DNA from 3 places in the Pseudomonas sp. FP2338 genome. Region 2 is predicted to be linked to each of the others. Evidence: riboswitches for the same ligand, from Rfam matches in the RefSeq annotation. Region 2 holds a riboswitch; each other region holds the start of a gene.
The links. Region 2 has a riboswitch for cobalamin ahead of PSH96_RS12395 (CbtB-domain containing protein). Riboswitches for the same ligand answer to the same signal wherever they lie in the genome.
Positions count from the first base shown of each region.

Region 1 (9,826 bases), 1.5 Mb from region 2:
TCGCCGTGATGCCATGGAACTTCCCGGTGTGGCAAGTACTGCGTGGCGCCGTGCCGACCTTGCTGGCCGGTAATACCTACGTGCTCAAACACGCACCGAATGTGATGGGCAGCGCCTACCTGATCCAGCAGGCGTTCCAGAAAGCCGGTTTTGCCGAAGGTATTTTTGAGGTGGTCAACGTGACCAACGACGGCGTGTCCCAGGCCATCGCCGACCCACGCATCGCCGCCGTCACCCTCACCGGCAGCGTGCGCGCCGGTATCGCCATCGGCTCCCAGGCCGGTGCTGCGCTGAAAAAATGCGTGCTGGAATTGGGCGGCTCCGACCCGTTTATCGTGCTTAACGACGCCGACCTGGATGCCGCCGTGCAGGCCGCCGTGATCGGGCGTTTCCAGAACAGCGGCCAGGTCTGCGCTGCTGCCAAGCGCCTGATTATCGAAGCGGGTGTGGTGGAAGCCTTCACCGCCAAATTCCTCGAAGCCAGCCGCAAACTGGTGATGGGCGACCCGACGTCGACCGACACCTACGTCGGCCCGATGGCCCGTTTCGACCTGCGCGACGAGCTGCATGACCAAGTCCAGGCCACCCTCGAAGAAGGCGCGACCCTGCTGCTCGGTGGCAATAAAGTCGCTGGCGCCGGTAACTATTACGAGCCGACCGTGCTGGCAGGCGTGACCGACCAGATGACCTCGTTCAAACAGGAACTGTTCGGCCCCGTGGCCTCGATCATCACCGCCCGCGATGCCGACCACGCGGTAGCGCTGGCCAACGACAGCGAGTTTGGTTTGACGGCGAGCATCTTCACCACCGACTCGGCAAAAGCACGGGAGATTGCCAACCAACTGGAAACCGGCGGTATCTTCGTCAATTCTTTCAGCGTATCCGACCCGCGGGTAGCGTTCGGCGGTGTGAAAAAGAGTGGGTTCGGGCGGGAATTGTCGCACTTCGGCGTGCGTGAATTCTGCAACGCGCAGACAGTGTGGCTGGATCGCAAGTAAAACAGGCAACACCCTTCAACTGTGGGAGCTGGCTTGCCTGCGATAGCGGTGCATCAGTGACAACTCCTTAGCTGACACACTGCAATCGCAGGCAAGCCAGCTCCCACCTTTGATCTGCGGTGCTTATCGATTAATCCACCGTCACGTTCCCCACTTGCTTCCTGTGTATGACCTATCGAGGCTAGTGCTTGACCGGCGCATCCCAGCAGTCCGGCTGGCGTGCGCAGACATCGTATTGGCGATCCATCAAGGCCATGCGGTTGATGTGGGCGTCCGTGGCCGCCCGGAACGACTGATTGCTGGTCGTGATATAAGCCGCGGTGCGATCACTCAGGCGTGCGCTTAACTGGCCGCGGGTATGGGCATCCAGCGCCTGGGGCGCGGTGGCCATGGTTTGAAGTGTCAGGTCGCTGAGGCGGCTCAACTCATCGCGGTAGGTGTCTACGTATTCGGCACGGGCCGCGTCATGCTGGTGGTTCAAATCGTACTGCATCGCTTCCAGGTTTTGCTTGTAGAGCGCCCAATAGCCCTCGGGCAGCACACCACCGTCTTGTTTACGCAATTTGGCAATGCGCGCGTCGTTATCCGGAGTCGGTTGGAGGACGGGCTTGTGCGACGAAATCACGACGGGGTCTTGAGCGATGATCTGGTCGATCCAGCCCACCCGTGAAGGGTTCGAGGGCAAAACCTGGCCTAACGGTTCAAGCGGCACAGGCGCAGCTGGTGGGGGTGACGACACCGACTGGGCGCAACCACCGAGCAGTAACACGGTGCACAACTGGGTCAAGGCGAGGACGTTGCGAAAAGGCATAAGTTCTCCATGAACTAAGGCAAATCGAAAGGGCGCGGAAAATAATATCATTGAGCCATCACTGCGTGTCAGCCCATCGCCCGAACTTTCGCAGGGCGGTACAACGCATCAATCCAGCATCCGGCTAAGCAGTCGGCGCCCATCTGCCGTCACCTCGACCATCGCCGACAGCATCACGCCGTCGGCACCGTCTGAGGAAAGCAGGCTCCAGAAATCTGGCGGCTGGTACCTCACACCCACGGTGCCCGCCTTGGCGATCACATACACATTGAGCACCTGCCCGGGTTGCATCAACGGGCTGTCACCCTCGACCTTGTAACCGAGCACCTGCGGCTTTTGTATGCGCGCCTGGCCCATGGCGTACCCCGCAAACTCGCGCACCGCAACGGCCTGGCCCGCGTCCAGTTCCTGTTGTATCGCCGCCCCCACATTGGCCAAGCGCTGGCCACCCTGAACGTGAGCGACCCCGTTGGCCAGCGCACGGCGCGCCGTCGCCAGCAATTGGCGCTGCGCCGGCGTTGCATTGGGCGTGGCGAACGTCCAGACCTGAGCAACATGGGCCTGGGCCGATGCCGCGATCAACTCCACTTTTACCAGCGCCGCGTCCGGGAACGGCACGTCGTTGGGCGGCGCGGCGCTCACCTGGTTATTTACCGACACCGCTACCGCTGCCGGGTAACCGCGAAAGCCGAACATCATCGGCAACCAGCCGTGTTGCGCGTACTGGTCGAGTAAAAACCCCTGCACCGCAGTGCCGGTACCGCCCTTGCGGATCAGCGGCGCGACCTGGAGCAACAGGTCACTGGCGATGGGCGCCAGTTTGGCTTCCTCGGCAAGAATGGTGGCGTCATCCAACTGGGCGATGGCGCGGGATCTGTCGCCGATCGCGTCGGTGTAGCGGGCGAGCGCAGGGTCAGCGGCGTGTGCGCTCATGCAAAACAGCAGTGGCACTATTCCCAGACGTATCAGCATGGCCTTCCTTGGGGTGGTTATGGACAGGTCCGGATTGTACCTCCACCCAGCGCCCAAGATGGACTACCATACCGCGCCGGTTCCCAAACGGGACTAATAGGGAATTCGAAGCGCGGCCCATCGCGCCAATCGAAACTGCCCCCGCAACTGTAGGTGCCGAGCCTGCTCCCCACTGCCACTGGACCACGTCCGGGAAGGCCGGAGCGAGGCGACGACGCATCAGTCAGGAGACCTGCCGGCCAAGCGTTATCACTCACCGGCGGGGTGTCCGGGAAGGACATCCGCGCCCTGCAAACCTGCAGCGTTCAAAGGTGTGTTTCCGAGCCGTACCTGCCCTGTTTTCATGTACGGTTCACACGGAGATTGCCCCATGCCGCTACGCGTTTGCGCCCTGATCACCAGCCTGGGCTTTTGTGCCCTCGCCCACGCCACGCCTGCTCACTACCCGCTGACGGTCGAAAACTGCGGCAGCAGCGTCACCTTCCAGCAAGCCCCGGCACGCAGCGTGACCATTGGCCAGGCCGCCACCGAGATGCTTTACGCCCTGGGCGTGGCGGATAAAGTCGTCGGCACCTCGCTGTGGTTCAACAGCGTATTGCCGCAGTTCAAGGCGCAGAACGACAAGATCGAGCGCCTGGCCGACAACGAGCCGAGCTTCGAAGCCGTGATCGCCAAGCGCCCGCAACTGGTGGCCGCCGAGCTGGAATGGGTGGTCGGCCCGCAAGGCGTGGTCGGCACTCGCGAACAATTCCATGAATTGAAGATTCCCACCTACGTGCTGCCCTCCGACTGCGACGGCAAGGACAACCTGGTGGGTGCCGACGGCACGCGGCTGGAGCCGTTTCGCATCGACACGATCTATAAAAGCATCAGCCAGTTGGCCGAGATCTTCGACGTGCAAGCCCATGGCCAACAGTTGAACGACGCACTCAAGGCACGCCTGGCCAAGTCGGTCGCCACTGCTCAAGGCAAAGGCCTCAAGCACGCCAGCGCACTGGTGTGGTTCTCCAGCAGCGAAATGGCCGCCGACCCGTATGTGGCCGGCCACAAGGGCATTCCCGAATTCATGCTGCAAACCCTGGGACTGCGCAACGTGGTGCAATCGGACGAAGAATGGCCTGCCGTCGGTTGGGAAACCATCGCCAAGGCCAACCCGACCTTCCTGGTGATTGCGCGCATGGACCGCCGTCGCTACCCCGCCGACGACCATGAAAAGAAACTCGCCTTCCTGCGCAGCGACCCGGTGACCCGCAACATGGACGCGGTAAAAAACAACCGCATCATCATTATTGACGCCCTGGCGTTGCAGGCAAGCCTGCGCATGTTCGACGGCCTGGAACAACTGGCCGGCGCCATCGACGGCTACGACCTGCCCAAATGACCCGTACCCTACTCGCCCTCACCGTGTTGCTGATGGCCGTACTCGCCGGCACCGCCATCGGCGAAACCGCCATCGAACCGCAGGTGGTGTTGCAGGTGCTGGCGAACAAACTGTGGGCCGCCGGTTACGTGCTCGACCCGATCGACGAAGGCGTGGTGTGGAACTACCGCCTGACACGGGCGCTGGTCGCCGCCGCCTGTGGTGCCGGGCTGGCAACTTGTGGGGTGATTTTGCAGTCGCTGCTGCGTAACCCGTTGGCCGATCCATACCTGCTGGGCATCAGCGCAGGCGCCTCGACCGGCGCAGTATTGGTGGCATTGATGGGCGTGGGCGGCGGTTTGATTTCGCTGTCGGCCGGCGCGTTCGTCGGTGCCATGGCAGCATTTGCGTTGGTGATTCTATTGGCGCGGGCCAGCGGCTCAGCCAGCGGCACCGGCCAGATCATCCTCGCCGGCATCGCCGGTTCGCAGCTGTTCAATGCCCTCACCGCGTTCCTGATCACCAAGTCCGCCAGTTCCGAGCAGGCACGCGGCATCATGTTCTGGCTGTTGGGCAACCTCAGCGGCGTGCGCTGGCCGTCGGTGTGGCTGGCAGTTCCGGTGGCGGTCGCCGGCCTGGCGGTGTGCTTGTGGCATCGGCGTGCGCTGGATGCGTTCACCTTCGGCACCGACTCGGCCGCCTCGCTGGGCATTCCGGTGCGCCGTGTGCAGTTTGTGCTGGTGGGTTGCGCGGCGCTGGTGACGGCGGTGATGGTGTCGATTGTCGGCTCCATCGGTTTTGTCGGGCTGGTGATTCCCCACGCCGTGCGCTTGCTGCTGGGCACCGGGCACTCGCGGTTGCTGCCGGCCAGTGCGCTGGGCGGCGCGCTGTTTTTGATCGCGGCGGATGTGCTCTCGCGCACCTTGATCAAGGGCCAGGTGATTCCGGTGGGCGTGGTCACAGCCTTGGTCGGCGCGCCAGTGTTTGCATTGATCCTGATTGGCCGGAGAAATGCGCGATGACCGTACTCAGTTGCACCGGCCTGGGCTTCAAGGTACGCGACGCCGAGTTGCTGCGCGATATCCACTTGGAGGTTCAGCAAGGGGAAACCCTGGGGATTGTCGGGCCGAACGGTTCGGGCAAATCCACCCTGCTCAAATTGCTCGCCGGTTTGCGTGTGCCTGCGTCCGGCGAGGTGTTGCTGGGCGGCCAGCGCCTGGGCAGCCTGTCGCGCCGTGCTATCGCACAGCAATTAGCCGTGGTGGAACAGCAGGCCGACACCGACGACGCCATCCGCGTCTTCGACGCCGTGGCCCTGGGCCGCACGCCCTGGTTATCGGCGCTGAGCCCGTGGTCTGGCGAAGACGATGCCATCGTGCGCCAGGCGTTGCATGATGTGGACGCCACTCACCTGAGCCAACGCGCCTGGCGCAGCCTTTCTGGCGGCGAGCGCCAACGCGTGCACATCGCTCGGGCGTTGGCGCAACGACCGCAGATCTTGTTGCTGGATGAGCCGACCAACCACTTGGATATCCAGCATCAATTGGCGATTTTGAAAGGCGTGCAGGCACTGCCCGTGACCACCTTGATTGCGCTGCACGACCTGAACCAGGCACTGACCTGTGACCGCTTGGCGGTGCTGGATCACGGCTGCCTGGTGGCATTGGGCAAACCGCTGGAGGTGCTGACGCCGCAGCGGCTACAGGAGACATTCGGGGTGCAGGCGCATTACCTGACGGACCCGTTTGATGGTGCGCAAATCCTGCGATTACGCCCCATTTAACGGACTGCACACCGTTAAAATGTGGGAGCTGGCTTGCCTGCGATGGCGGTGTGTCAGCGCACGCTATGTCACTGATCCGCCGCCATCGCAGGCAAGCCAGCTCCCACCTTGATTTATAGCGCCCGTTGCATATGCGTCGTTTGCCACACCGGGTCGGCTTCGACGTCGATCACCTCAAACCCCTGCCGCCGCCAAAAATCAATCGCGCCCGGCAAGAACGGATGGGTGTGCAGGTAAACCACCGCCGCCCCATCTGCCTGTGCCATTGCCTCCAATGCGCGATACAACTCCCCTGCCAAACCAAAACGGCGAAACGCCGGCAGCACAAACAGGCGCACCACCTCGACGACTTTGCGGCCCTGGTAATTCAACTGCGGGAAACGCCCGTCATACGGCAGATAGCCGACGGCAGCCACGATTTGATCTTCAACACAAGCCAGCAGAAACTGGCCGTCACCCTCAAGGTAAACGGCCTCAAATCGAGCCAGGTCATCCGGCATACCCGTGGCGCTGAGCTTGGGGAAAAGCTCGGCGCGGGCCTGCAACACAAAGGCCAGCACTTGCGGGAGGTCGGCGGCAGTGACCGTTCGAATGGTCGGGCTTTGTGTCATACAACCTCAATCTGGGTAATACCCATCACCTGCGCCTGCTTCAGAATCTCCTCTGGCGTCGCATCCACAGCAGGCAGGATCAAGCCATTCTCCGCATCACCAAAATGCAGCTGCAACAGGTGCATCGCGGCCTCGTGCACGGGCAACTCCGGCTGTTTGAGGTCGAACACGTGGCTGCGGGGCTCGGCGTTGAACAGGTAGTTCAGGGTGTATTCGCGCATGGTGAAGTCCTGATGAGGGGAGAGGAGCAACTGATTAACCTGACTTATCGATCAGCTTTTAAGTTCCCAACCCACCCGCTCAATATCATTTGCTATGCACGTAGCACAAAGCAGAGCCCTTCACGCCCGACGCATGGACGCTGACATGGCGAGTCGAAAAGCCTGGCTTCTCGACGAACTGCTTCTCTTGCCAACTCGCGTAGATGCCGTACTGATAACCGATGGCGCCATTGGCATACCACGACACGGCCATCTTATACACGCCCTTCTCATCCGGGGCCTCCCACAGCGCCTTGTCGATGATCGGCTTCGCCTGGTTGAACGTGCGCAGGTGGAACGTGCGCGGCCCGCCGTTTGGCTCGGTAGAACTGGACAGAAACAGCGTGTCGTCCTCGGCATCGTCTTCGGCAGCCGCCAGAATCACTGCCGGCACCCACTTCTCGCCCCGGTACTCTTTTTCGATGAACACCGTGCAGCTCAACGTGCCGTCACCTGGGGTCTTCATTTTGAATTGCCGCTCGTACTGCCCGTAGGGCACATCAAACGAGAAGTTGTATTCGGCGGCTTGAACACCTGCCACCAGCAAAAATGCCGATAGCCCTACGACTGCATGGGAAATGGTCACGTGTGCGTCCTTGCGGGAATCTGAAAATCAGGGTGTCAGAGGTTACGCGGGGTGTAGGTGAATGGCTAATCACTACAAGCGAGTACCGCCTGGATTTTCCCCGATATCCACCTCCGGCTGTAAGCAAGTACGCCATCCGCCATCGCCACCGGAAAATGAATAAACCCATGGGCCGACTCCGGCAACAAGTGCGCCTCAACCTGCGCGGCCGCACCCCAGCGTTCGGCCATCTGTAGCGTGTCATCCAGCAACGGGTCCAATTCCCCCACAAACATCAGTGCGTGCGGCAGCCCTGTGAAGTCGCCATACAACGGTGACAACGGCGGCTGCCGACGTTCTTCATCACTCAAGCCCGGCGTCAGCATACGCAGCGCCTCCACCATACCCGGCCCATCCAGCAACAACGTCTCGGGCCCCGCCGTGCGCACGCTCGGTGTGCCGGTCAAGTCGTATACGCCGTAGTACAACACCACACCGCGCACACGCTTGAGTAACTCAGGCCATTGCTTGAGCGCCAGCAGGGTTGCGGCCGCCAGATGCCCACCGGCAGACTCACCCACGACGAACACCGGCAAGTCGGCAAACTCATCACTGCCGAGCAGCCAGCGCGCTGCATTCAGGCAGTCCTCCATCAGCCCCTCAACCGGCGTGTGCACCGCCAGCCGATAGTCCACCGACACCACCGCCACGCCGCACGCCTGCACCATGCCCAGGTTGAGGTCGTCGTTCATCTGCGCATTGCCGATCACCCAGCCGCCACCGTGGATATCCAGCACCACGCCTTGGGTTTTCCCCTCGGGCCGCAGGATACGCACGGGCACGCCGGCCACTCGGCGGGTTTCAGCCGCAGGCGCTTTCTTGACCTTTTGACTGACTCGCAGCAACGCCTGAATCAAACGCGGCGTGACGCGGTTGCGGATTTTGAAACGCGGCAGCCACGCGAGCTTTTTATTGAACTGGCGCATCTGCGCCAACTCAGCCTTGCTCGCGGGCCAAAGTTTGTGAGCCATCAGCGATTATTACGCAGAATCGAGAAATTCAACGCCGCCGCCACACTCAGCCACGCCAGGTACGGGAACAGGATCAAGCCGGTGATCAAGTCCAGCCGCAACGCCATCACCACCAACGCCGCCACCACCAGCCACAGCAGCACGATCACCACCATCCCGGCGAAGAGGTTGTGAGCCCCAAAAAATACCGGCGTCCACAGCGTGTTCAGCGCAATCTGCGCCGCCCACAGGCCCAGGGCCAATTGGCTGCCAGGAATCATCGTCAGGCGATAGCCCGCCCAGGCGAGCAGCAGGTAGATGACCGTCCAGGCCACCGGAAACAGCCAATTGGGTGGAGTGAAGCTGGGTTTGACCAGGGTTTCGTACCACTGGCCGGGCTTGAAAATGATGCCGGTACTGGCGGCCGCGCCGCAGGCGATGAGGAAAATCAGGAAGATCATGGGCTGTCCACTCTCAGGGTTCATTTGAAGATAGGACGTACGGGCAACCGGTAAAAGTTCACAAATCATCCGGCGAAACGATCTTGAGCCACGGCCAGCGCGCCTGATAACTCCTGGCCTTGGCGGCGAACAACTCAGGCTCGCGGTGCAGCGGGTTAATGCGCAACACGCCCTGCTCCACATCCGCCAACCCATAGGGCGCATACACTTCGCCGGTGTCGATCTCCAGCCCGATGCAGGTGCCGGCCACCAGGTAACGGTCCACGCCCTGTTTAGCCGAGTGCAGCTGTGGGTAAGGCCGACCAAAGCGCTCGCCGTACCAAAGGTGCACCCGCGCCTGGTTCTTGACCTCGACGTTAACGCCCAAATCCTCAAACAACCGCGCGGCGGCGCGGATCACTTTGTCCTCCGCTTCGTAGGACAGGTCCGTGTCGAAGTAAAAGACGTCGTAGTCCTTTACGTTATGAGCCGCAGGCAAGTTTGACTGATGGTTCCAAACGGCCTGGAACAGGCAGCCCGCCGTGAGCATGCACTGCGCCACACCGAGGTCGGGCAGGCGTGCGGTGATTTCGGCGTTGATGGGGTTGGCCATGGCCAGGTCGAGCAGGGTGTTGACGGTCAATGTCATGTTTAATCCTTGTGTGTTCAGGGTGGCTCAAGTCACCGAACCTACACGACGGCGGGGAGGGTTTCGTGACAGCAATGTTTCTATACACTTTGCCCGCCCGCCACCAATCGTCAAGGATAAAACGATGCGAATCAGAGAAATGGCCCTCATCACCGCCGCCGCTTTGCTGCTCACCGCCTGCAGCGACAGCCCGTCGGACGCCGACATACAAGCCGCGCTGCAACCCAGGCTGGAAGGCCCGTCCTGCGTGAAGGCGGCGATGTTCAACCGCTTCCCGGTGACCTTGAGCGACAGCGTCATGAGCGGCACCTCCAGCGCCAACCAGCCGGCCTTCGATGCGCTGACCGACGCCGGCATGCTGGCCAAA
Region 1 is NZ_CP117436.1:4,235,456-4,245,281, forward strand. Features, by position in the region: gene PSH96_RS19110 (aldehyde dehydrogenase family protein) at 1-998, shown strand, start outside; gene PSH96_RS19115 (hypothetical protein) at 1,180-1,809, opposite strand; gene PSH96_RS19120 (M24 family metallopeptidase) at 1,918-2,781, opposite strand; cobalamin riboswitch at 2,842-3,036, shown strand; gene PSH96_RS19125 (ABC transporter substrate-binding protein) at 3,152-4,162, shown strand; gene PSH96_RS19130 (iron ABC transporter permease) at 4,159-5,163, shown strand; gene PSH96_RS19135 (ABC transporter ATP-binding protein) at 5,160-5,924, shown strand; gene PSH96_RS19140 (GNAT family N-acetyltransferase) at 6,038-6,535, opposite strand; gene PSH96_RS19145 (hypothetical protein) at 6,532-6,756, opposite strand; gene PSH96_RS19150 (hypothetical protein) at 6,842-7,381, opposite strand; gene PSH96_RS19155 (alpha/beta hydrolase) at 7,447-8,391, opposite strand; gene PSH96_RS19160 (TspO/MBR family protein) at 8,391-8,831, opposite strand; gene PSH96_RS19165 (nucleotidyltransferase family protein) at 8,890-9,459, opposite strand; gene PSH96_RS19170 (hypothetical protein) at 9,584-9,826, shown strand, end outside.
Region 1: linked by a shared signal. The riboswitch ahead of PSH96_RS19125 (ABC transporter substrate-binding protein) and the one ahead of PSH96_RS12395 (CbtB-domain containing protein) in region 2 are both predicted to bind cobalamin.

Region 2 (9,826 bases):
TGGGTCGAAACCCAGGTCGAAGGCTTTGGCCAACACCCGCAGCAGGCTCGATTGGGGGCCACGCCCATCGCCACGGGGAATACGCAACAAGGCCAGCAAGGTGTCGATGCGCAGGCGGCCTTCGGGCGACTCGCCAAAGATATGCAGGCCGTCGCGGATCTGCGACTCCTTCAAGTCGCACAGGTAGGTGTCCAGGCGCGGCAGCCAGACTGCCGCGTCGGCGTCGTTGTCCAGCTCAAGTTCCTGGTCGATACGGGTTTCGCGCACCAGCTTGAGAATGTCTTTTTGCAGCTCGAGGGCGCGGCGTGGGTCGAGCAACTGCGCTTCGTAATATTCGTCTGCCAACAGCTCCAGGTTACGCAGCGGGCCGTAGGTTTCGGCGCGAGTCAGCGGCGGCATCAAGTGGTCGATGATCACCGCCTGGGTGCGGCGCTTGGCCTGGGCGCCCTCGCCTGGGTCATTGACAATAAACGGGTAGATATTCGGCAATGGCCCGAGCAGCGCATCCGGCCAGCAATGTTGCGACAGCCCGACACCCTTGCCCGGCAGCCATTCAAGGTTGCCGTGCTTGCCCACATGGATCACGGCATGGGCGCCGTAGGTGTGGCGCAACCAGAAGTAGAACGCCAGGTAGCCATGGGGCGGCACCAGGTCGGGGTCGTGGTACACCGCGCTGTGGTCCACCTGATAACCGCGTGCCGGCTGAATGCCGACAAAGGTCAGGCCCAGGCGCAGTCCGGCGATCATCATGCGCCCGTCGCGGCACATCGGGTCGGTGTGCGGCGCGCCCCAGCGTTCCAGCACCGCCTGGCGATTGGCTTCGGGCAAGCGCTGGAACATCGCCTCGTAGTCGTCCAGGCCCAGGCTTTGATGGCACGGGCGCAGGTCGAGGCTGTCGAGGTCGTTGGTGACGCCGCCAAGCAGTTCATGGATCAAGGCAGTGCCGCTGGCGGGCAACTCACTGGGCACCGGGTAACCTTCGGCTTGCAGCGCACGCAGGATATTCAGTGCCGCCGCTGGCGTATCCAGACCGACGCCATTGCCGATGCGGCCGTCGCGGGTCGGGTAATTGGCCAGGATCAGCGCGATGCGTTTATCGGCATTCGGCACTCGCGCCAGTTCGACCCAGCGCCGCGCCAGTTCAGCGACAAAATCCATGCGCTCCGGCGCTGCGCGGTAGCACACCACGTCGGATTGGCTGCGCTCGCTGCGCCAGGCTAAATCTTTAAAGCTGATGGGCCGGCTGATAATGCGCCCGTCCAGCTCCGGCAAGGCGATGTGCATGGCCAGGTCACGCGGGCCAAGGCCTTGTTCACTGGCCTCCCAGCCGGGCTGATTGTCCTGGGCGCAGATCGCCTGGATCACCGGGATGTTGCGGCGAAACGGGCGCAGGTGCGGGGCTTCCGGGCTGGATTGGGCAAAGCCGGTGGTGTTTAAAATCATCGCCGCCTGCACTTCATCCAGCAGGTCCTCGACCACCGTCAGGCAGCCGGGCTCTTTTAAACTGGCCACCGCCATCGGCAACGGGTTAAGACCCGCCGCCTGCAAGCGTTGGCAGAACACGTCGATAAAACCGGTATTGGCCGCCTGCAAGTGCGAGCGGTAGAACAACACCGCCGCCACCGGCCAGTCGGTGTGCCAATCGGCCTGCCAGTCGTTCAGCCGTGGGTGGGGTTTATGCGGGTGATAAATCGCCGTGCGCGCCAGGGTTTGCGGCTCGGCCCAGGCGTAGTCGCGGCCCAAGTGGCTGCTGGCCAGGCAACGATAAAAATCCAGCGCATTGCCCAAACCGCCCTGGCGCAGGAAGTGCCAGAGGCGGTCGCGCTCAGCCATGCCAACGGTGCTTAAGCCGCTGAGTTCCGGGTCGGGGCGATCATCGCCCGGCACCAGAATCAACTGCACGCCGCGCTCGGCCAACTCCACCAGACGCTCAATGCCGTAACGCCAATAACCGATGCCGCCGTGCAGCGAAATCAGGATGACCTTGGCATGGCGCAGCACCTCGTCGACGTAGAGGTCGACCGAGGCGTGGTTTTGCACCTGCATGGGGTTGGCCAGGCGAAAGCTGGGGTAGTCGTCGGGCAACTGCTGGCCGGCCTCGGCCAACAGTGCCAGGCTGGAATCACCGCTGCACAGGATCACCAGCTCGGCGGGGGTTTGGCCCAAGTCGGCAATATTGTCGTCCGAAACGAAACCACCCGGCTGAGTCCTGAGCAGGTGCATGGGTTAAACGCTGAGCGCTGCGCGCAATTGCGCTTCGAGGCCCGCCGCGTCCAGCGCCTGGCCGATCAGCACCAGGCGTGTGATGCGTGCTTCGTCGGCGCCCCAGGCGCGGTCGAAATGCTTGTCGAAGCGCGTGCCCACACCCTGGATCAGCAGGCGCATCGGCTTGTTCGGGATCGCCGCAAAGCCTTTGACGCGCAGGATGCCGTGCTGCACCACCAACTGGGTCAGGGCGTCGAGCAGCAGCGCTTCGTCGGCTTGCGGCAGGTCGATGGAGATGGAGTCGAACGCATCGTGGTCGTGGTCGTGATCGTCTTCACCGTCGTGGTGATGATCGTGGTGGCTGTGGCGGCCGTCGATGTGTTCTTCGGAACCGGCGCCCAGGCCGATCAGCACGTCCAACGGCAAGCGACCGCTGCTGGCTTCGATGATCTTCACGGCCGGTGGCAGTTCCTCGGCGACTTCCAGGCGCACGCGGGCCAGGTCTTCGGCGCTGATCAGGTCGGATTTGTTGAGGATCACCAGGTCGGCGCTGGCCAGTTGGTCGGCGAACAGCTCGTGCAGCGGCGATTCGTGGTCCAGGTTCGGGTCGAGTTTGCGCTGAGCGTCAACCTGGTCCGGGAAAGCGGCGAAGGTGCCGGCGGCCACGGCCGGGCTGTCGACCACGGTGATTACTGCGTCAACCGTGCAGGCGCTGCGGATTTCCGGCCACTGGAAGGCTTGCACCAGCGGTTTTGGCAGGGCCAGGCCCGAGGTTTCGATAAGGATATGGTCGAGGTCGCCGCGACGAGCCACCAGCTCGCGCATCACCGGGAAGAATTCTTCCTGCACGGTGCAGCACAGGCAGCCGTTGGCCAGTTCGTAAACGCGGCCGTTGGCCTCTTCTTCGGTGCAACCGATGGAGCACTGCTTGAGGATTTCACCGTCGATGCCCAGCTCGCCGAACTCGTTGACGATCACCGCAATGCGACGGCCTTGGGCGTTGTCGAGCATATGGCGCAGCAAGGTGGTTTTACCCGAGCCGAGGAAGCCGGTAACGATGGTGACGGGAAGTTTGGCCAGTGTTTTCATCGGATGCCCTTTGGGGCGGGCATACGGGACGATAGGCCCTGCGACGGCGCGCAGCAGCGGATTTCGTCACCGGATCACCCCGCCCGGTTAAGTAGAAAATCAGTTACGAGGCAGGTCTCCTGGCTTGGGGCTTGCGAGTCGGGTGACTCGCGCTGGCTGCGCCTTCCCGCCGTTATGGCAGTGGCGTGGCAGTCAGCTGAACCCTTCACAGTTGCGGGGGCAGCCGCGGCTTGGACCGCGTTCCCTTCTTAGCTTCGGCGTGGGCCGAAGAACCTCGAAGGTGCAAGGCTACAGGGGCTCGCGCCATTTGACTACCGTCGCCCGCCCATGCTTTCCTACACATCTTGTTTCGGGTGCCCTTCACAGGGTGAAACGGGAAACCGGTGAGTCATCGCGTGATGACGAGTCCGGTGCTGCCCCCGCAACGGTAAGCGAGCGAAGTGTCAAATCCACTGTGCCTGTGCATGGGAAGGAGACACTTGATACGGCCCAGCTCTTTTCCCAAGAGCGCCCCTCGCAAGCCCGGAGACCGGCCCGAAAAAATCAGATAACAAACCCGCGGTGGGCGGGCGCTGTTCAGAACCCTGCGTGCCTGCCTCGCGGGGTTTTCATGCGCCTGCGTCACCCTGAACCCCTGAAGGGACGCGCCATGTCGATCATCAGCAGCACTTCGCACACCGCCAGCAGCACCGCCACCTTGAGCCAACGCCTGGGCGCCGCCATCGGCGCGTCGATCCTCGGCGCATGCCTGGTGTACTTCGCCGGTTTCTCGCATATCGAAGCGGTGCACAACGCCGCCCACGATACCCGCCACAGCGCCGCGTTCCCGTGCCACTGAGACCTGCCGACATGATCAAGCGTATTGCGCAAACCGCAGGTTTCACCGGCCTGCTGGCCGCCCTGTTGCTGACCCTGCTGCAAAGTTTCTGGGTCGCCCCGCTGATTTTGCAGGCGGAAACCTTTGAAAAGGCCCCGGTTGCCGAAGTCGCGCACGAACACGCCGCCGGGGCCGCAGCCCACACCCACGACGCCGAAGCCTGGGAGCCGGAAAATGGCTGGCAGCGTGTGCTGTCGACCACCGGTGGCAACCTGGTGGTAGCGGTGGGTTTCGCGCTGATGCTCGCCGGTCTCTACACCTTGCGCGCGCCGACCCGCACGGCTCAAGGGTTGCTCTGGGGCTTGGCCGGTTACGCGACGTTTGTACTGGCGCCGACCCTGGGGCTGCCGCCGGAGTTGCCGGGCACGGCTGCCGCCGACCTGGCGCAACGGCAGATCTGGTGGATCGGCACCGCGGCCTCTACCGCTGCGGGTATCGCACTGCTGGTGTTTGGTCGTAGCTGGCTGCTCAAGGTGCTGGGCGTGGCGATCCTGGCCGTGCCCCACGTGATCGGCGCACCACAACCGCAAGTGCATTCGATGCTGGCACCCGAAGCCCTGGAAGCGCAGTTCAAGATCGCCTCGCAATTGACCAACGTCGCCTTCTGGCTGGCCTTGGGCTGGATCAGCGCGTGGCTGTTTCGCCGCAACCGCGACGGCCAATATTCGGCATGACGCTGGTGGTCGGCCTGGGTTGCCAGCGTGGTTGTGATGTTCACACCCTGCTTGGCCTGCTTGACGCAGCCCTCGCCGACGGCGGCATTGATCGCCAACGCATCACCGCGTTGGCGAGCATTGATCACAAACAGGCTGAACCCGGCCTGCTGGCCCTGGCCCGGTTGCTGGAACTGCCCTTGCAGTGTTTCAGTGCAGAACAATTGGCGGGTTATGAAGACCGCTTGAGCCACAAGTCAGCCGTCGCATTTGCGCATACCGGTTGCTACGGCATCGCCGAAAGCGCGGCCCTGGCCCTGGCTGAACAGCTGTCCCAACGCCCTGCCCGCCTGTTGATCACGCGCAAAAAAACCGCCCAGGCGACGTTTGCATTGGCGTGCGCCGACTAAAATCCCGATAATTGCGCTCCTCGATCATGAGCAACTTTCATGCTCGCCCGTTTTTCAACAGGAACTCCCATGACCGTCTACTTTATCGGCGCAGGCCCCGGCGACCCGGAATTGATCACCGTCAAGGGCCAGCGGCTGATCCGCAGTTGCCCGGTGATCATCTACGCCGGCTCCCTGGTGCCGGCGGCGGTATTGCAAGGTCATCAGGCCGAACAGGTGGTCAACAGCGCCCAATTGCACCTGGAGCAGATCATTGAGCTGATCAAGACAGCCCACGCCAACGGCCAGGATGTGGCGCGCGTACACTCCGGCGACCCAAGCCTGTATGGCGCGATTGGCGAGCAGATCCGTTATTTGCGTGAGTTGGGCATCCCCTTCCAGATCATCCCTGGGGTGACGGCGGTGTCGGCGTGCGCAGCGTTGCTGGAAACAGAGCTGACGTTGCCGGACATCGCCCAGAGTGTGATCCTGACCCGTTATGCCGATAAAACCAGCATGCCGGCCGGTGAGGCGTTCGACAGCTTGGCGCAACACGGCACAACGATGGCGATTCACCTGGGGGTCAACCATCTGGAGAAGATCGTCGCCGAACTGCTGCCGCACTACGGCGCGGACTGCCCGATTGCCGTGGTGCACCGCGCCACATGGCCGGATCAGGATTGGGTGGTGGGCACGTTGGCGGATATTGCCGCGAAGGTAGCGGCCAAAGGGTTTCGGCGCACGGCGTTGATTGTGGTGGGCCGGGTGTTGGCCAATGATGGTTTCAGCGAGTCTTCGCTGTATCGGGCGGGGCATGCTCACCTATATCGCCCCTGAATTCACAGAACCAAAATGTGGGAGCTGGCTTGCCTGCGATAGCGGTGTGTCAGCTACCGGACTTGTTGACTCATAGGCCGGCATCGCAGGCAAGCCAGCTCCCACAGTTGATCTGTTTTGTTAAGTAGATTGCGTAATACATTGAATTTTAAGCATAAAAAAAACGGCGCTCACGGGGCGCCGTTTTTTTTATTCGCAGTGAACACCTTACTCAGTAGTAGGCGTTTTCTTTCTGCGTGTGGTCGGTCACGTCACGTACGCCCTTGAGCTCCGGGATACGTTCGAGCAAGGTGCGCTCGATGCCTTCACGCAAGGTCACGTCCGCCTGGCCGCAGCCTTGGCAGCCGCCGCCGAACTTGAGCACGGCAATACCGTCTTCGACCACATCGATCAAGCTGACCTGACCGCCGTGGCTGGCAAGCCCCGGGTTGATCTCGGTTTGCAGGTAGTAGTTGATGCGCTCGTTGACCGGGCTGTCGGCGTTGACGTTCGGCACCTTGGCGTTGGGCGCCTTGATGGTCAACTGGCCGCCCATGCGATCGGTGGCGTAGTCGACCACGGCGTCGTCGAGGAAGGCTTCACTGAAGTTGTCGATGTACGCGGTGAAGCTTTTAAGCCCCAGGGCGGTGTCTTCAGGTTTTTCTTCCCCAGGCTTGCAGTAGGCGATGCAAGTCTCGGCGTACTGGGTGCCGGGTTGGGTAATAAAGACGCGGATGCCAATGCCTGGGGTGTTCTGCTTGGACAGCAGGTCAGCCAGGTAATCGTGGGCGGCGTCGGTAATGGTTATGGCAGTCATGGAAACTCCTCACAGGCTTGCCGGCAGTTTACGCCAAAATATTACGCAGGTACAAAGTCCGAGTAATTTTGTCGGAAAAGACCAATCCACCTCATCAAAGGTTTTCATAGCGATTCATATCCAGCACACCCTCTTCCACCGGCGTCGTCTCGCGAATGTACTGCGACAGGTCGTGAAAGTAGTGCCAGAACAGCGGATGACTGCGCCGCACACCCCACCGATCAACAATCTTCTCGAACCGCTTGGCGTCCTTGGCGTTTTCCATGGCCGCCACAAACGCCGGCACTTCCTGCGCAGGGATGTTGAAGATGAAGTTCGGATAGCTGCTAAGCACACCCGGATAGATCGTCACCGTATCCAACCCCGGCTGATAGCGATAAGCCTCGCCCAGCAGGAACGCCACATTGCTGTGCGCGCGGTTACGCAGCAGGCTGTAAACCACGCGCTTGCCGCTGGCGGTCTCGATACGCAGCATGGTTGCCTCAGGCAACTGATCAATCACTTTGAGCCCCGCCGCCGGGCGCGATGTCAGCCGGCTCAACGCCTGCTCCGCGTCCTGCAACGCCGGGACGATACCATCGCGCGAGCAGTAAGCGCCCGTGCAGCGGTTGATCGGATCCGGGCTGGCATTCAAATCGCCGTAACGCGTCAGTAACTGGTTGGCAAAGTCACGTTTCGGGTCTTTTTCATCCAGATGCAAGCCGCTTGGCTTGTCGTCGTCAATCGCCTCGTAGTCCAGCCACAGCTTGAGCTTGCCGCTGTTCTGGTACCAATCATCCATAAAGTCATCGCGGGTATCGGCCGGCATCAGGCGCAGGAAGTTCTGCTCGGCGCCGTTGCGGATCAGGTCGAAATACAGCCGGGTCTGGGCCTGGTGCGACACATTGCCGAACACATCGAAATTCACCGCCAACTGGTAATAGGTGCGCTCCAGCAGCGGATAGTCGAACAACCACATCGTCTGCGGTACATCGCCAATCAAGCCTTTGGTCACCGCAGCACTGTCGAAATGCCGGAAAATCGTCAGCAAGGCATTGTCATTCCCCGCCCACAAGGTCGACCAGCTCGGCGGCGGCACGTCCGCGTAGCTGTCTCGGCGCAAGGCTTCGTACTGGTTGCGCTTGTCGCGATAGGCCAGCCACAGGCTCAGCACGCTGCCCACGTCATCGTTCTGCCCCGGCATCGCCAGCAGCGGCGTGGCTTGGCCGCGATAACGTGCATCGGTGATGTACAGATCATGGTCCGGGTCCTGGAACAGGGTCCAGAAGTTGTCGCGGATCACGTCCGTGGCGATCTGCCCACGGCAGACCGGCCCGCGTATAAAGGTGCGCACAAAATACTCGGCGTTATCGAGCATGAACTGGTAGCGCGCCTTGGCCGGGATGGCTTCGAAGGTCTCGAACGGGTTGGCACGACGACCAGGGCCATAGCCCGGCAAGGCACTCACCTGCCAGTCGCCGGAATAGAACAGGTCTTTGATACGCAGCAACTTCGCCGCGCTGAACGGGTAAGTGATGTGGGTTTTATGCACGATCACGCCCTGCACCGGCCACAGCCGGTAATACACCTGGGTGCCGGGATCATCATTGGGGCGACGGGTGGCGATCAGGTCGATGGGCTGGCCACTTGGCGTGCGCGAACGCACCCACTGGAAGAAATGCCCCGGCTCGCCGTTTTCAAAGTAGATATGCGCCAGGTACAAATGCTCGTACAACCAGCGCGCCACCAGGCTTTCACGGGCGCCGGGCTGGTTGAACAGGTTTTCCCACTGCTGTACTTGCAAGGCCTCCCTGGCACTTGGCGCCAGGCCTTGTTCATCAATCGGCGCACCGGAGGCGAGCCAGCGCTGCAAGGTTTGGTATTGCTGGTCGGTCAGGCCGGTGACCGCCAAGGGCATGCCTTCCTTGGGATGGCTGCCGGCGTAGGCATTGAACTCGCCGGGCATGGCGCACATGTTTTGGCGGTTGAGGCCCAACACAATCTCATCGGGCAACTTGGCATTGGGTTGCAGCGGCGCGTTTTGCCCCAGCTCCAGCATGCGCGCCATCAACGCGGCCTGGCTGCCTTGGGCGTCGAGTACCGAATAGAAGCCTTTTTGTTGCCAGGCCTGTTTGCCGAATGCGTCGTAGAACAAACGCGTGGTCGGTGTGGCCTGGCTGCGCTCGCCGTCATACACCGGGGTTTTGCTCGCGCCACGGGCCGCACCCTCGGCGCTGCCCAGGTTCAATTGGCACGCGGAGTCGTAGCAGGCATGGCAGGCCACGCACTTTTCGGTGAAGATCGGTTGAATGTCGCGGGTATAGGAAATCGCCGGGGCGGGTCCGTTGGCCTGTGCAACGCAGGCGACCAGTGCCAGGACGGCGCTGGTGAGTAGACGAAGTGACATGTATCCGGTCCCGATTCAATGCGTGCGCTAATAAGTGCCGGCGAGTCTACCGGGCCAAGGCCCACCCCAACATGAACGATATTCATGCAAAACCACGACATGCTCTAAATCGGCACAGGTTTGTTATGATTCACGCCCTCCGAAATGCCTGACCAGAGTAGCCCCATGTCCGACCGTAGCGTTCGTCTGCAAGCCCTTCATCAAGCCCTCAAGGACCGAATCCTGATCCTCGACGGCGGTATGGGCACGATGATCCAGAGCTACAAGCTCGAAGAGCAGGATTATCGCGGCAAACGCTTTGCTGACTGGCCCAGTGACGTCAAAGGCAACAACGACCTGCTGGTACTCACCCGCCCGGACGTGATCGGCGGTATCGAAAAGGCCTACCTGGATGCCGGCGCCGACATTCTGGAAACCAACACCTTCAACGCCACGCGTATTTCCATGGCCGATTACGGCATGGAAGAACTGGCCTATGAACTCAACGTCGAAGGCGCCCGCCTGGCGCGCAAGATCGCCGATGCCAAGACCCTGGAGAACCCGGACAAGCAGCGTTTTGTCGCCGGCGTGCTTGGCCCGACCAGCCGCACCTGC
Region 2 is NZ_CP117436.1:2,705,359-2,715,184, reverse strand. Features, by position in the region: gene cobN (cobaltochelatase subunit CobN) at 1-2,223, opposite strand, end outside; gene cobW (cobalamin biosynthesis protein CobW) at 2,227-3,294, opposite strand; cobalamin riboswitch at 3,386-3,586, opposite strand; cobalamin riboswitch at 3,629-3,847, shown strand; gene PSH96_RS12395 (CbtB-domain containing protein) at 3,944-4,132, shown strand; gene PSH96_RS12390 (CbtA family protein) at 4,144-4,845, shown strand; gene PSH96_RS12385 (cobalamin biosynthesis protein) at 4,842-5,234, shown strand; gene cobM (precorrin-4 C(11)-methyltransferase) at 5,304-6,050, shown strand; gene nfuA (Fe-S biogenesis protein NfuA) at 6,262-6,846, opposite strand; gene PSH96_RS12370 (fatty acid cis/trans isomerase) at 6,941-9,232, opposite strand; gene metH (methionine synthase) at 9,398-9,826, shown strand, end outside.

Region 3 (9,826 bases), 1.9 Mb from region 2:
AATTTCAAACCCACCGAGGTTGAACAGCGTGTGCAATGCGTCATCGCGCTGCCCGGCATGCCGCGCCAATGCGCGCTCGATAACTGCCACTTTGTGGCTGACGCCTTGGGCGTTCAAACCGGTGCCCGGGCCGGTGAGGTCGCTGACTTTGCAATCGAGCAGTGCGCACGCCAAGGCACTGGCGGCGGTGGTATTACCGATGCCCATTTCGCCGCCGATAAACAGCTGAGCGCCGCTTTCCAATGCGCGACGCGCGCTGTCACGACCGGCTTGCAGTGCCAGGCGGCCCTGGGCTTCGGTCATGGCCGGGCCGTTGACGAAATTGGCGGTGCCCGCGCCGATGTTCAGGTGACGCACGCCGGGCAGGTTCAGCGACGGCGTCACCGTGCCGAGGTCGACCACTTCCAGCTGCGCATCCAGCTGGCGAGCCAACACACTGATGGCCGCGCCGCCGGTAACGAAGTTGTGCAGCATTTGCCCGGTCACTTCCTGGGGAAACGCCGACACGCCCTCGGCGACCACGCCATGGTCACCGGCAAAAATGGCGATCCACACTGGGTCCACCAATGGTTTGACCTGACCTTGCAGGCCGGCCAGTTGCACCGCCACCGCCTCGAGCTGGCCGAGCGAACCGGCCGGTTTGGTCAGCTGTTGCTGGCGTGCCAGCGCGTGTTCGTGCGCCGCCGTGTCGACGGCCTTGCAGGGGTTGAGCCACCAGGTGTCAGTCATAACGCAGTACCTTTCAAAGTCAGGGGCAGGCCGGCGACCGTCAGGACAACACGCTGACACCGCTCGGCCAAGGCTTGATGCAGCCAACCGGCTTCATCCACATAGCGGCGAGTCAATTCGCCCAGCGGCACGACACCCATTCCGGTTTCGTTGCTGACAAAAATAATTTCTCCCGGCAGCGCTGCCAGGGTGTGCAGCAATAGATCGCGCTCCAGCGCCATGCGCGCCGGGTCTTCGAGCATCAGCAGATTGGTGAGCCACAGGGTCAGGCAATCCACCAGCAGGCAGCGACCGGCAGCGGCGTTTTCGCGCAGTATGCGGGCCAGTTCGATGGGTTCTTCAATCAGGCCCCAATGATCGGGACGCCGCTCACGGTGATGCGCGACACGTGCGCTCATCTCGCCGTCCAGCGGCTGGCTGGTGGCGATGTAGATGACGGGCAAGCTGCTGTCGCTGGCAAGTTTTTCGGCCAGGCGGCTTTTGCCGGAGCGGGCACCGCCGAGGATTAATTGATGCATGGGGTAGCACCTTGTTCGGCGGGTGGAGAGGTTGGGGTGTGCAGCGGCGAGTGGGGTGAGCCAGATAGGCATGCAGTGTCTGAGCCATCGCCATCGCAGGCAAGCCAGCTCCCACAGGAGGGCAGATTCGCTTTGGATCTGGCGGTTGATCTGGCTTTTGATTTTGATCTCAGTCGCCCCGTTAAACCACGCTGGCCGAACGCAGGTTTGAAGCCGTGGGTAACCCGGCAGGACGCCGGGTTAGCCGCGCTGGGCCAAGGATGGCCCATCGCGGCGGCCCACGGATTCAAGCCTGCGTTCGGGCACACCGAGCCCAGGCGAGGTGCCGAGTGGTGGGGCGAAGACTTTTTGGTTACTTTTGTGTCTTTACAAAAGTGACCCGCTGTAAGAGCGGAACCATAAGTGGGCGTTACCCAACTGACGGATATGTACACCGACAAACCGCCTTCGCAGGCAAGCCAGCTCCCACATTTTGACCGGGTTGTGTCAGCCACGCCGCGATCGTAAGACACCGTTAGAGCCCGCATAGCTTGCGCAACAACGCGGTATCCAGATGGTTCTCCACCAGGTCCGCCAAACGCTCGATATCGCGCTCGCGCAAGGCGTGGTAATCCACCTCCTGCACGTCCTGTAACCCAGCCCAGCGCAACAAGGCGCTGCACGCGGCGGGGCTTTCGAACAGGCCGTGCAGGTAGGTGCCGAGGATCTGCCCGTCGGCACTCTGGGCGCCGTCACTGCGGCCATCATCCAGCCGCACGGCGGCGTTCGCCAGCGCTTCACCGCAAGTCACGCCGGCGTGAATCTCATAACCACTGACCTCGGCATCTTCCAGCAACAACCGCCCTCGCACATTACGCAGTTGCTTCTGTGCTTCCAGGGTCGTACTGAACGCCAGCAGCCCCAAGCCTTCACTGGAGCCGGCCGGCCCCTCCAGCCCGAGCGGGTCATGCAGCTGCTCGCCGAGCATCTGCAAGCCGCCGCAAATCCCCAGCACCTTGCCACCGTAGCGCAAGTGCCGAGCCACGGCAGTGTCCCAGCCATTGCCACGCAGATAGGCCAGGTCACTGCGCACGCTTTTGGAGCCCGGCAGGATAATCAGGTCGGCTGGCGGAATCGGCTGGCCCGGCCCGACAAACTGCAAATCCACCTGGGGGTGCAGGCGCAGCGGGTCGAAATCGGTGTGGTTGCTGATGCGCGGCAAAACCGGCACCACCACCTTGAGCACTTGGGCAGCCTTGTCGATCTGGCGCTGGTCGATGCCATCTTCGGCTTCCAGGTGCAGGTCCATCACGTAAGGCAGCACGCCCACCACGGGCTTGCCGGTGCGCGCTTCCAACCAGTCGAGGCCAGGCTGCAACAAGGCGATATCGCCGCGAAACCGGTTGATGATGAAGCCCTTGACCCGCGCCTGCTCGGTCGGCGAAAGCAATTCCAGGGTGCCGACCAGATGGGCGAACACGCCGCCACGATTGATATCGGCGATCAACAACACCGGGCAATCCACCGCTTCGGCAAAGCCCATGTTGGCAATGTCATTGGCGCGCAGATTGATTTCCGCAGGCGACCCCGCGCCCTCCACCATCACCACCGGGTAGGCCGCGCTCAGGCGTGTGTGGGAGGCCAGCACCGCCTGCATCGCGATGGCTTTATAGTCGTGATAAGCCACGGCGTTCATGCTGGTTACGGCGCGACCGTGAATGATCACTTGGGAGCCGGTGTCACTGTTGGGTTTGAGCAGCACCGGGTTCATGTCGGTGTGCGGCGCGAGGTTGGCGGCTTGGGCTTGCACCGCCTGGGCGCGGCCGATCTCGCCGCCTTCAGCGGTCACGGCACTGTTGAGCGCCATGTTCTGCGGCTTGAACGGCGCCACCGCGATGCCCTGGCGTACCAGCCAGCGGCACAGCGCGGTCACCAGAGTACTTTTGCCGGCGTCGGAGGTGGCGCCTTGCACCATCAGCGTACTCATGGGGCTTCCTTGTAGACGGCCAGGGCTTCGTCGAGTCGCAGCCAATCTGCCTCAGTATCGGGCAAGCCAAAGCGCAGGCTGCTGTCGTGGACAAACAGGCGCAACAGAATGCCGCGCTGGGCCATGAATTCATGCATGCGTTCGGCGTGTGGGGTGATCAGCCACTGGAACAAGGCGCAGCCGCCGTGGGGTTGAAAGCCGTGGCGTTCGAGCAGGTCAAACAAGCGCCGGCCTGCTTCGATACAGCGCTCACGCTGACGAGCCTGCCCGGCGGTATCACGCAGGCACACTTGGCCGAGCACGCGGGTCGGCCCGCTGACGGCCCACGGCCCCACCTGCTCGGCCAACAGCCGCAGCAACCTGCGCTCGGCCAGCACGAAGCCCAGGCGCACACCGGCCAGGCCGAAAAATTTGCCGAACGAGCGCAGCACGATCAGGCCAACATGATGGGTATGGCTGGCCAGGCTCAGCTCTGGAGTGACGTCCATGAACGCCTCGTCCACCACCAGCCAACCGCCGCGTTGTGCCAGCCGTGCGTGCCAGTCCAGCAGGCGTTGCGGGCTCAGGCTCAGGCCGGTGGGGTTGTTGGGGTTGACCACCACCAGCACGTCGAGGCTGTCGAGAAAGAAGTCGACTTCCTGCTCCTGCACTTCGCGCACCACATACCCGGCGCGGCGCCAGGCTTCGGCGTGCTCGGCGTAACAGGGCGACAACACGCCAACCTTGCCGGAACGGCGCAGGCGCGGCAGCAGCTGGATCGCTGCCTGGGAGCCCGGCACCGGCAGCAGGTGGGCGGCGCCGTAATAGTCGCAGGCGGCCTTTTCCAGGCCGTCATCGGCTTCCGGCAAACGCGCCCACGCGCGCAACGGGATCTCGGGGATCGGCCAGGGCCAGGGCGCGAGGCCGCTGGACAGGTCGAGCCAATCGGCCTCGGCAATGCCGTACTCAATCACCGCCTTACGCAGGCGCCCACCGTGCTCAAGCATACAATTGCGCCCCCGCGCAGAGGATCAACAGCCATAACCAAACGCCACGCTGCACCAGTTGCCAGCCACGGTCGATGGCGTCGGCATCGGCGGCAGGGCCTTCGCCCAATTGCGGGCGTTGATGCAGCTCGCCGTGATAGATCGCCGCGCCACCCAGCTCGACGCCCAAGGCACCCGCCCCGGCCGCCATCACCGGACCCGCGTTGGGGCTGTCCCAGGTCGGGCCCTGGGTGCGCCAGCATCTGAGCGCCAGGCGAGTTTTGCCCAACACGGCGTAGGTCAGTGCCACCAGCCGTGCAGGAATATAGTTGAGCACATCGTCGATCCTGGCCGCTGCCCAGCCAAAGCGCTCGAAGCGTTCGTTGCGATAGCCCCACATGGCGTCGAGGGTGTTGCTCAGGCGGTACAGCACCACGCCCGGCACACCGGCGACCACAAACCAGAACAACGCGGCAAACACCGCGTCGCTGCCGTTCTCCAGCACTGACTCGGTGGCGGCGCGGGCGACTTCGGTGCTGTCCAGCTCGCTGGTCTGGCGACTGACCAGATAACTCACGCGTTTGCGCGCTTCATCCAGGTCACCGCTGCGCAACGCCTGCGCAACCGGCATCACATGCTCACCCAGGCTGCGCATGCCCAGCGCCAGGTACAGCGCCAGGATTTCCAGGACCCAGCCGATATAGGGCGCCCATGACAACGCAGTGGCCAGCAGCGTCAGCGGCACCACGGCGATAAACCATGCGGTCACGCCGTGGCTGCGCCAGCCACGGCCACCGGTGTTGAAACGTTGCTCGATGCGCCCGGCGAAATTGCCGAACGCCACCAGCGGATGCCAGCGCCTGGGTTCGCCCAGCAGCGCATCCAGCGCCACCGCAGCGACACACAGCAAGGCCACACTCATTGACTCACTCCCCACACATTCTCATACAACATGTCACTCAGCGGCCGTGGTTCGGTCCAGCCTTCGAGTTGCAACATCGGTGCCGGGTAGAACTCGGCCACCGGGCCCAGGCACAGCACAGCCAGGGGTTTGGCCCCGGGCGGCAGGCCCAGCAGGTCGGCCAGCGCTTGTGGCTCGAACAGCGAGACCCAGCCCATGCCAAGGCCCTCGACGCGGGCGGCCAGCCAGAGATTCTGGATCGCGCAGGACAATGACGCCATGTCCATCTCCGGCAAGGTGCGCCGGCCAAAGATGTGGCGCTCGCGGTCATCCATCAACGCGGCCACCAAGACTTCGGCGCAGTCGTGGATACCTTCGACCTTAAGCTTCATGAACTCATCGGAGCGCTCGCCCAAGGCTTCGGCGGTGCGCACGCGTTCTTCCTCCACCAACTGCTGAATGTTCCCACGCAGTTGACGGTCGCTGATGCGGATAAACCGCCAGGGTTGCATCAAGCCCACGCTGGGCGCCTGGTGTGCGGCCTGAAGCAGGCGGTGCAGCAATTCGGGCGCGACCGTGCCGCCGGTGAAGTGGCGCATGTCGCGGCGTTCGGCGATGGCGCGGTAGACGGCTTGGCGGTCGGCGTGGGGATAGGCGTTGTCCGTCATGGCCCTATCGCGGGCAAGCCCGCTCCCACATTTTGATGTGTGAACTCGGTCAATGTGGGAGCTGGCTTGTCGGGTCGCCGCATCGCTGCGATGGCGGTCTCAAGGGTTGGCGCAAAGAGTGCAGCCACCGCCGTCGGGTTGGACGGAAAATAAAAGTGTACATAGGAAGCCGTCATCCGCCCCTGCCGATACACCGCTTCCGCCCCGCGCCCTCCATTGGGGCTCAGGCCACGGGCAATCGGCTGCCATTCGGTGCTGGTCAGGGAATGGTGATAGGTGTGACCACGCAGCACGCCTTCGGGCAACTCGACACTTTGCAGCGCCAGGGCCGCGAGTTTCTTTTGCATCACCGCATCGCCTTGCAACAGGCCGACCAGTTCGGCACGGGTGCCGTGCACGTCGGTGAGCGAATCCAGCAGGTAGAGCATGCCACCACATTCAGCCAGCAGCGGTTTGCCAGCCGCATGATGGGCGCGGATAGCCGCAAGCATCGGGGTGTTTTCGGACAGTGCCTGGTGATGCAATTCGGGATAGCCACCGGGCAGGTAGAGACTGTCGGCGTCGGGCAACTGGCGATCGTGGATCGGCGAGAAAAACGTCAGCTCTGCGCCCATTGCCCGCAACAGATCCAGGCTGGCGCCGTAAGTGAAAGCGAAGGCTTCATCACGGGCCACGGCAATACGCACACCCGCCAACAGCGGCTCGGCTTCAATCAGTTGCGGCGCGGCGAACGTCACCGGCGGCGGCAACGCCACTTCGCAGCTGCTGCCCAGCGCCTGGGCTGCGGCGTCCAGGCGGGCATCAAGGTCATTGAGTTCACTGGCTTGCACCAGGCCCAGGTGACGACTCGGCAATTCAATCCCCGTTTCACGGGACAACGCGCCATACCAGCGCAGGCCTTCGGTGAGGCTGCCTTCGAGCAATTGCGCATGACGCAAGGTGCCGACGCGATTGGCCAGCACACCGGCGAACGGCAAGTCCGGCTGGTAGCGCGCCAGGCCCAGCGCCAGGGCACCGAAGGTCTGGGCCATGGCGGTGCCGTCGATCACACCGAGCACCGGCACACCAAAGTGCCGCGCCAGGTCGGCGCTCGAGGGTGTGCCGTCAAACAACCCCATTACGCCTTCGATGAGGATCAGGTCAGCCTCGCCCGCCGCTTCCCACAGCAAGCGGCGACTTTCCTGCTCGCCCACCATCCACATGTCCAACTGATACACAGGCGCACCGCTGGCACGCTCGTGGATCATCGGGTCGAGAAAGTCCGGCCCGCATTTGAACACGCGCACCTTGCGCCCCAGGTTACGGTGCAAGCGGGCAAGCGCGGCGGTGACGGTGGTTTTGCCCTGGCCGGATGCCGGTGCGGCGATCAATACGGCCGGGCAATGACGGGGCTGATTCAAAGTTCGACGCCCTTCTGTGCCTTGATACCGGCCTGGAACGCGTGCTTGAGCATGCCCATTTCGGTGACGGTGTCGCCCATTTCAATCAGCTCGGGCTTGGCGCCACGGCCCGTCACCACAACGTGCTGCATGGGTGGGCGGGCCTGCAGGTCGCTGAGTACCTGGTCCAGATCGAGGTAGCCGTGCTTGAGGGCAATGTTCAGTTCGTCCAGTACCACCAGGCCGATGGCCGGGTCTTGCAGCAATTCGCGGGAAACCGCCCAGGCGGCTTCGGCGGCGGCGATGTCGCGCTGGCGGTCCTGGGTTTCCCAGGTGAAGCCTTCACCCATCACATGAAAACGCACTTGCTCGGGGAAGCGCCGGAAAAACAGTTCCTCGCCGGTGCTGTTGCGCCCCTTGATGAACTGCACCACGCCGCATTGCATGCCGTGGCCCATGGCGCGGGCGAGCATGCCGAACGCCGAGCTGCTTTTGCCTTTGCCGTTACCGGTCAGCACCAGCAGCAAGCCGCACTCGTTTGGGGAATTGGCGATACGCTCGTCGATCACGGCTTTTTTGCGCAGCATGCGCGCCAGGTGGCGTTCGTCGCGGTCGGGGGAATCAGTCATGGCAGCTCTCCGTTGGGGCTGGACAAAAACGGCGGGCAGGAAAAAAGAAAAACAGACAGCCAAGCATCGCCCACCGTGATGCTGTTGGATGATCCAGGCCGGTCTCCGGGCTCATAAGTGGCGCTCTGCTTAAAGCGCGAGCAGGCCAACGGCGCGCCTTCCCATATCACGCGGATACAGTGGCAAAAAGCACCGTTTTGACTCATTTACCGTTGCGGGGGCAGCGCCGGAATTGCAGCTGCGCTGTGTACAAGCGCGCTCACTCACCGGCTTCCCTGTTTCACTCTGTCGGCACATCGGCCACAGAGCACCTGGAACAAGCCGCGAAGGTTAGTGGGTTGGGGGTGGAGCGTCAATTAAAGCTGGCTTTGCACTTGAACCATCCGACTGCCGCGCTTCTCTACCTTTACAGGTATTAAGGAGAAAACCATGCACAAAACCAGACTCGCCTTACTGATCATGCTGGCAGGCACCCTCGCCGCCTGCGGTGAAAGCTCTACCTTGCAGGTCTCGGACGGCACCGGGCCATCGCCCAAACTGCCGGAGCCGAACAAAACCCTGATCCCCACCGTCAACATCGCCCCGGCGATCGGCTGGCCGGACGGCGCCAAGCCGACAGCCGCCGCCGGTACACAGGTGGCGGCGTTTGCCGAAGGCCTGGATCACCCGCGCTGGCTCTACGTATTGCCCAATGGTGATGTGTTGGTCGCCGAAACGAACTCGCCGCCCAAGCCGGACGACGCCACCGGCATTCGCGGCTGGGTGATGGAGAAAGTCATGGGCCGCGCCGGCGCGGGCGTGCCAAGCCCAAACCGCATCACACTGCTGCGCGATGCCGACCATGATGGCGTGGCCGAGACGCGCACGGTATTTCTGGAGAACCTCAATTCGCCGTTTGGCATGACGCTGGTGGGTAACGACCTGTACGTCGCCGACTCGGACAAACTGCTGCGCTTCCCTTATCAGCCGGGCGAAACCGCGATCAAGGCAGCCGGCACCAAGGTGGTGGACCTGCCGGGCGGCAGCATCAACCACCACTGGACCAAAAACGTGGTGGCCAGCAAGGACGGCAGCAAGTTGTATGTGAGTGTCGGCTCCAACAGTAACGTCGGCGAAAACGGCCTGGACGCGGAACAAGGCCGCGCAGCGATCTGGGAAGTTGACCGCGCCACGGGCCAGCACCGGATTTTTGCCTCCGGCCTGCGCAACCCCAACGGCATGGCCTGGGAACCGCAGAGCGGCAAGCTGTGGACGGCGGTCAACGAGCGCGATGAGATCGGCAGCGACCTGGTGCCGGACTACATCACCTCGGTGAAAGATGGCGCGTTTTATGGCTGGCCCTTCAGTTATTACGGCCAGCATGTGGACGTGCGTGTCTCGCCGCAAAACCTCGACCTGGTCGCCAAGGCCATCGCCCCGGACTATGCCGTGGGGCCGCACACTGCGTCATTGGGGCTGACGTTTGCCGAGGGCAGCAAACTCCCGGCGCAGTTCAGCAACGGCGCATTTATCGGCCAGCATGGTTCGTGGAACCGCAAGCCGCACAGTGGCTACAAGGTGATTTTCGTGCCGTTCGAAGGTGGGCAACCCAAGGGGCAGCCGGTGGATGTGCTGACCGGGTTTCTCAATAAAGACGAGAAAGCCATGGGCCGGCCGGTGGGCGTGGTGATTGATCAGCAGGGGGATTTGCTGGTGGCCGATGATGTGGGGAATAAAGTGTGGCGGGTGTCGGCGGCTAAGTAACTGCCTTGTAGGGGGCTCATGTGGGAGCTGGCTTGCCTGCGATACAGACACCTCGGTACATCAGGTACACCGAGTTGATGCCATCGCAGGCAAGCCAGCTCCCACCTTTGACCGAGTATGGCTCTGCTGTTGCTGTCGCTGTTGCTCTGGCCCTTACATCCCTTTTCGATGACGAAGTCAGCGGTCTTTTGATCTGCGCTTTTGATCGTGATCTTGATCTGAAATCGCCCCGTCAAACACGATGGCCGGAATCTGACAGTGATTTGGGGGGTAAACCGGCAGGGATGCCGGTTTAGCCGCGCTGGGCCAAGGATGGCCCATCGCGGCG
Region 3 is NZ_CP117436.1:4,572,629-4,582,454, forward strand. Features, by position in the region: gene cobT (nicotinate-nucleotide--dimethylbenzimidazole phosphoribosyltransferase) at 1-729, opposite strand, end outside; gene cobU (bifunctional adenosylcobinamide kinase/adenosylcobinamide-phosphate guanylyltransferase) at 726-1,247, opposite strand; gene PSH96_RS20635 (cobyric acid synthase) at 1,762-3,213, opposite strand; gene cobD (threonine-phosphate decarboxylase CobD) at 3,210-4,199, opposite strand; gene cbiB (adenosylcobinamide-phosphate synthase CbiB) at 4,192-5,100, opposite strand; gene bluB (5,6-dimethylbenzimidazole synthase) at 5,097-5,747, opposite strand; gene PSH96_RS20655 (cobyrinate a,c-diamide synthase) at 5,744-7,147, opposite strand; gene cobO (cob(I)yrinic acid a,c-diamide adenosyltransferase) at 7,144-7,755, opposite strand; cobalamin riboswitch at 7,834-8,085, opposite strand; gene PSH96_RS20665 (sorbosone dehydrogenase family protein) at 8,185-9,498, shown strand.
Region 3: linked by a shared signal. The riboswitch ahead of cobO (cob(I)yrinic acid a,c-diamide adenosyltransferase) and the one ahead of PSH96_RS12395 (CbtB-domain containing protein) in region 2 are both predicted to bind cobalamin.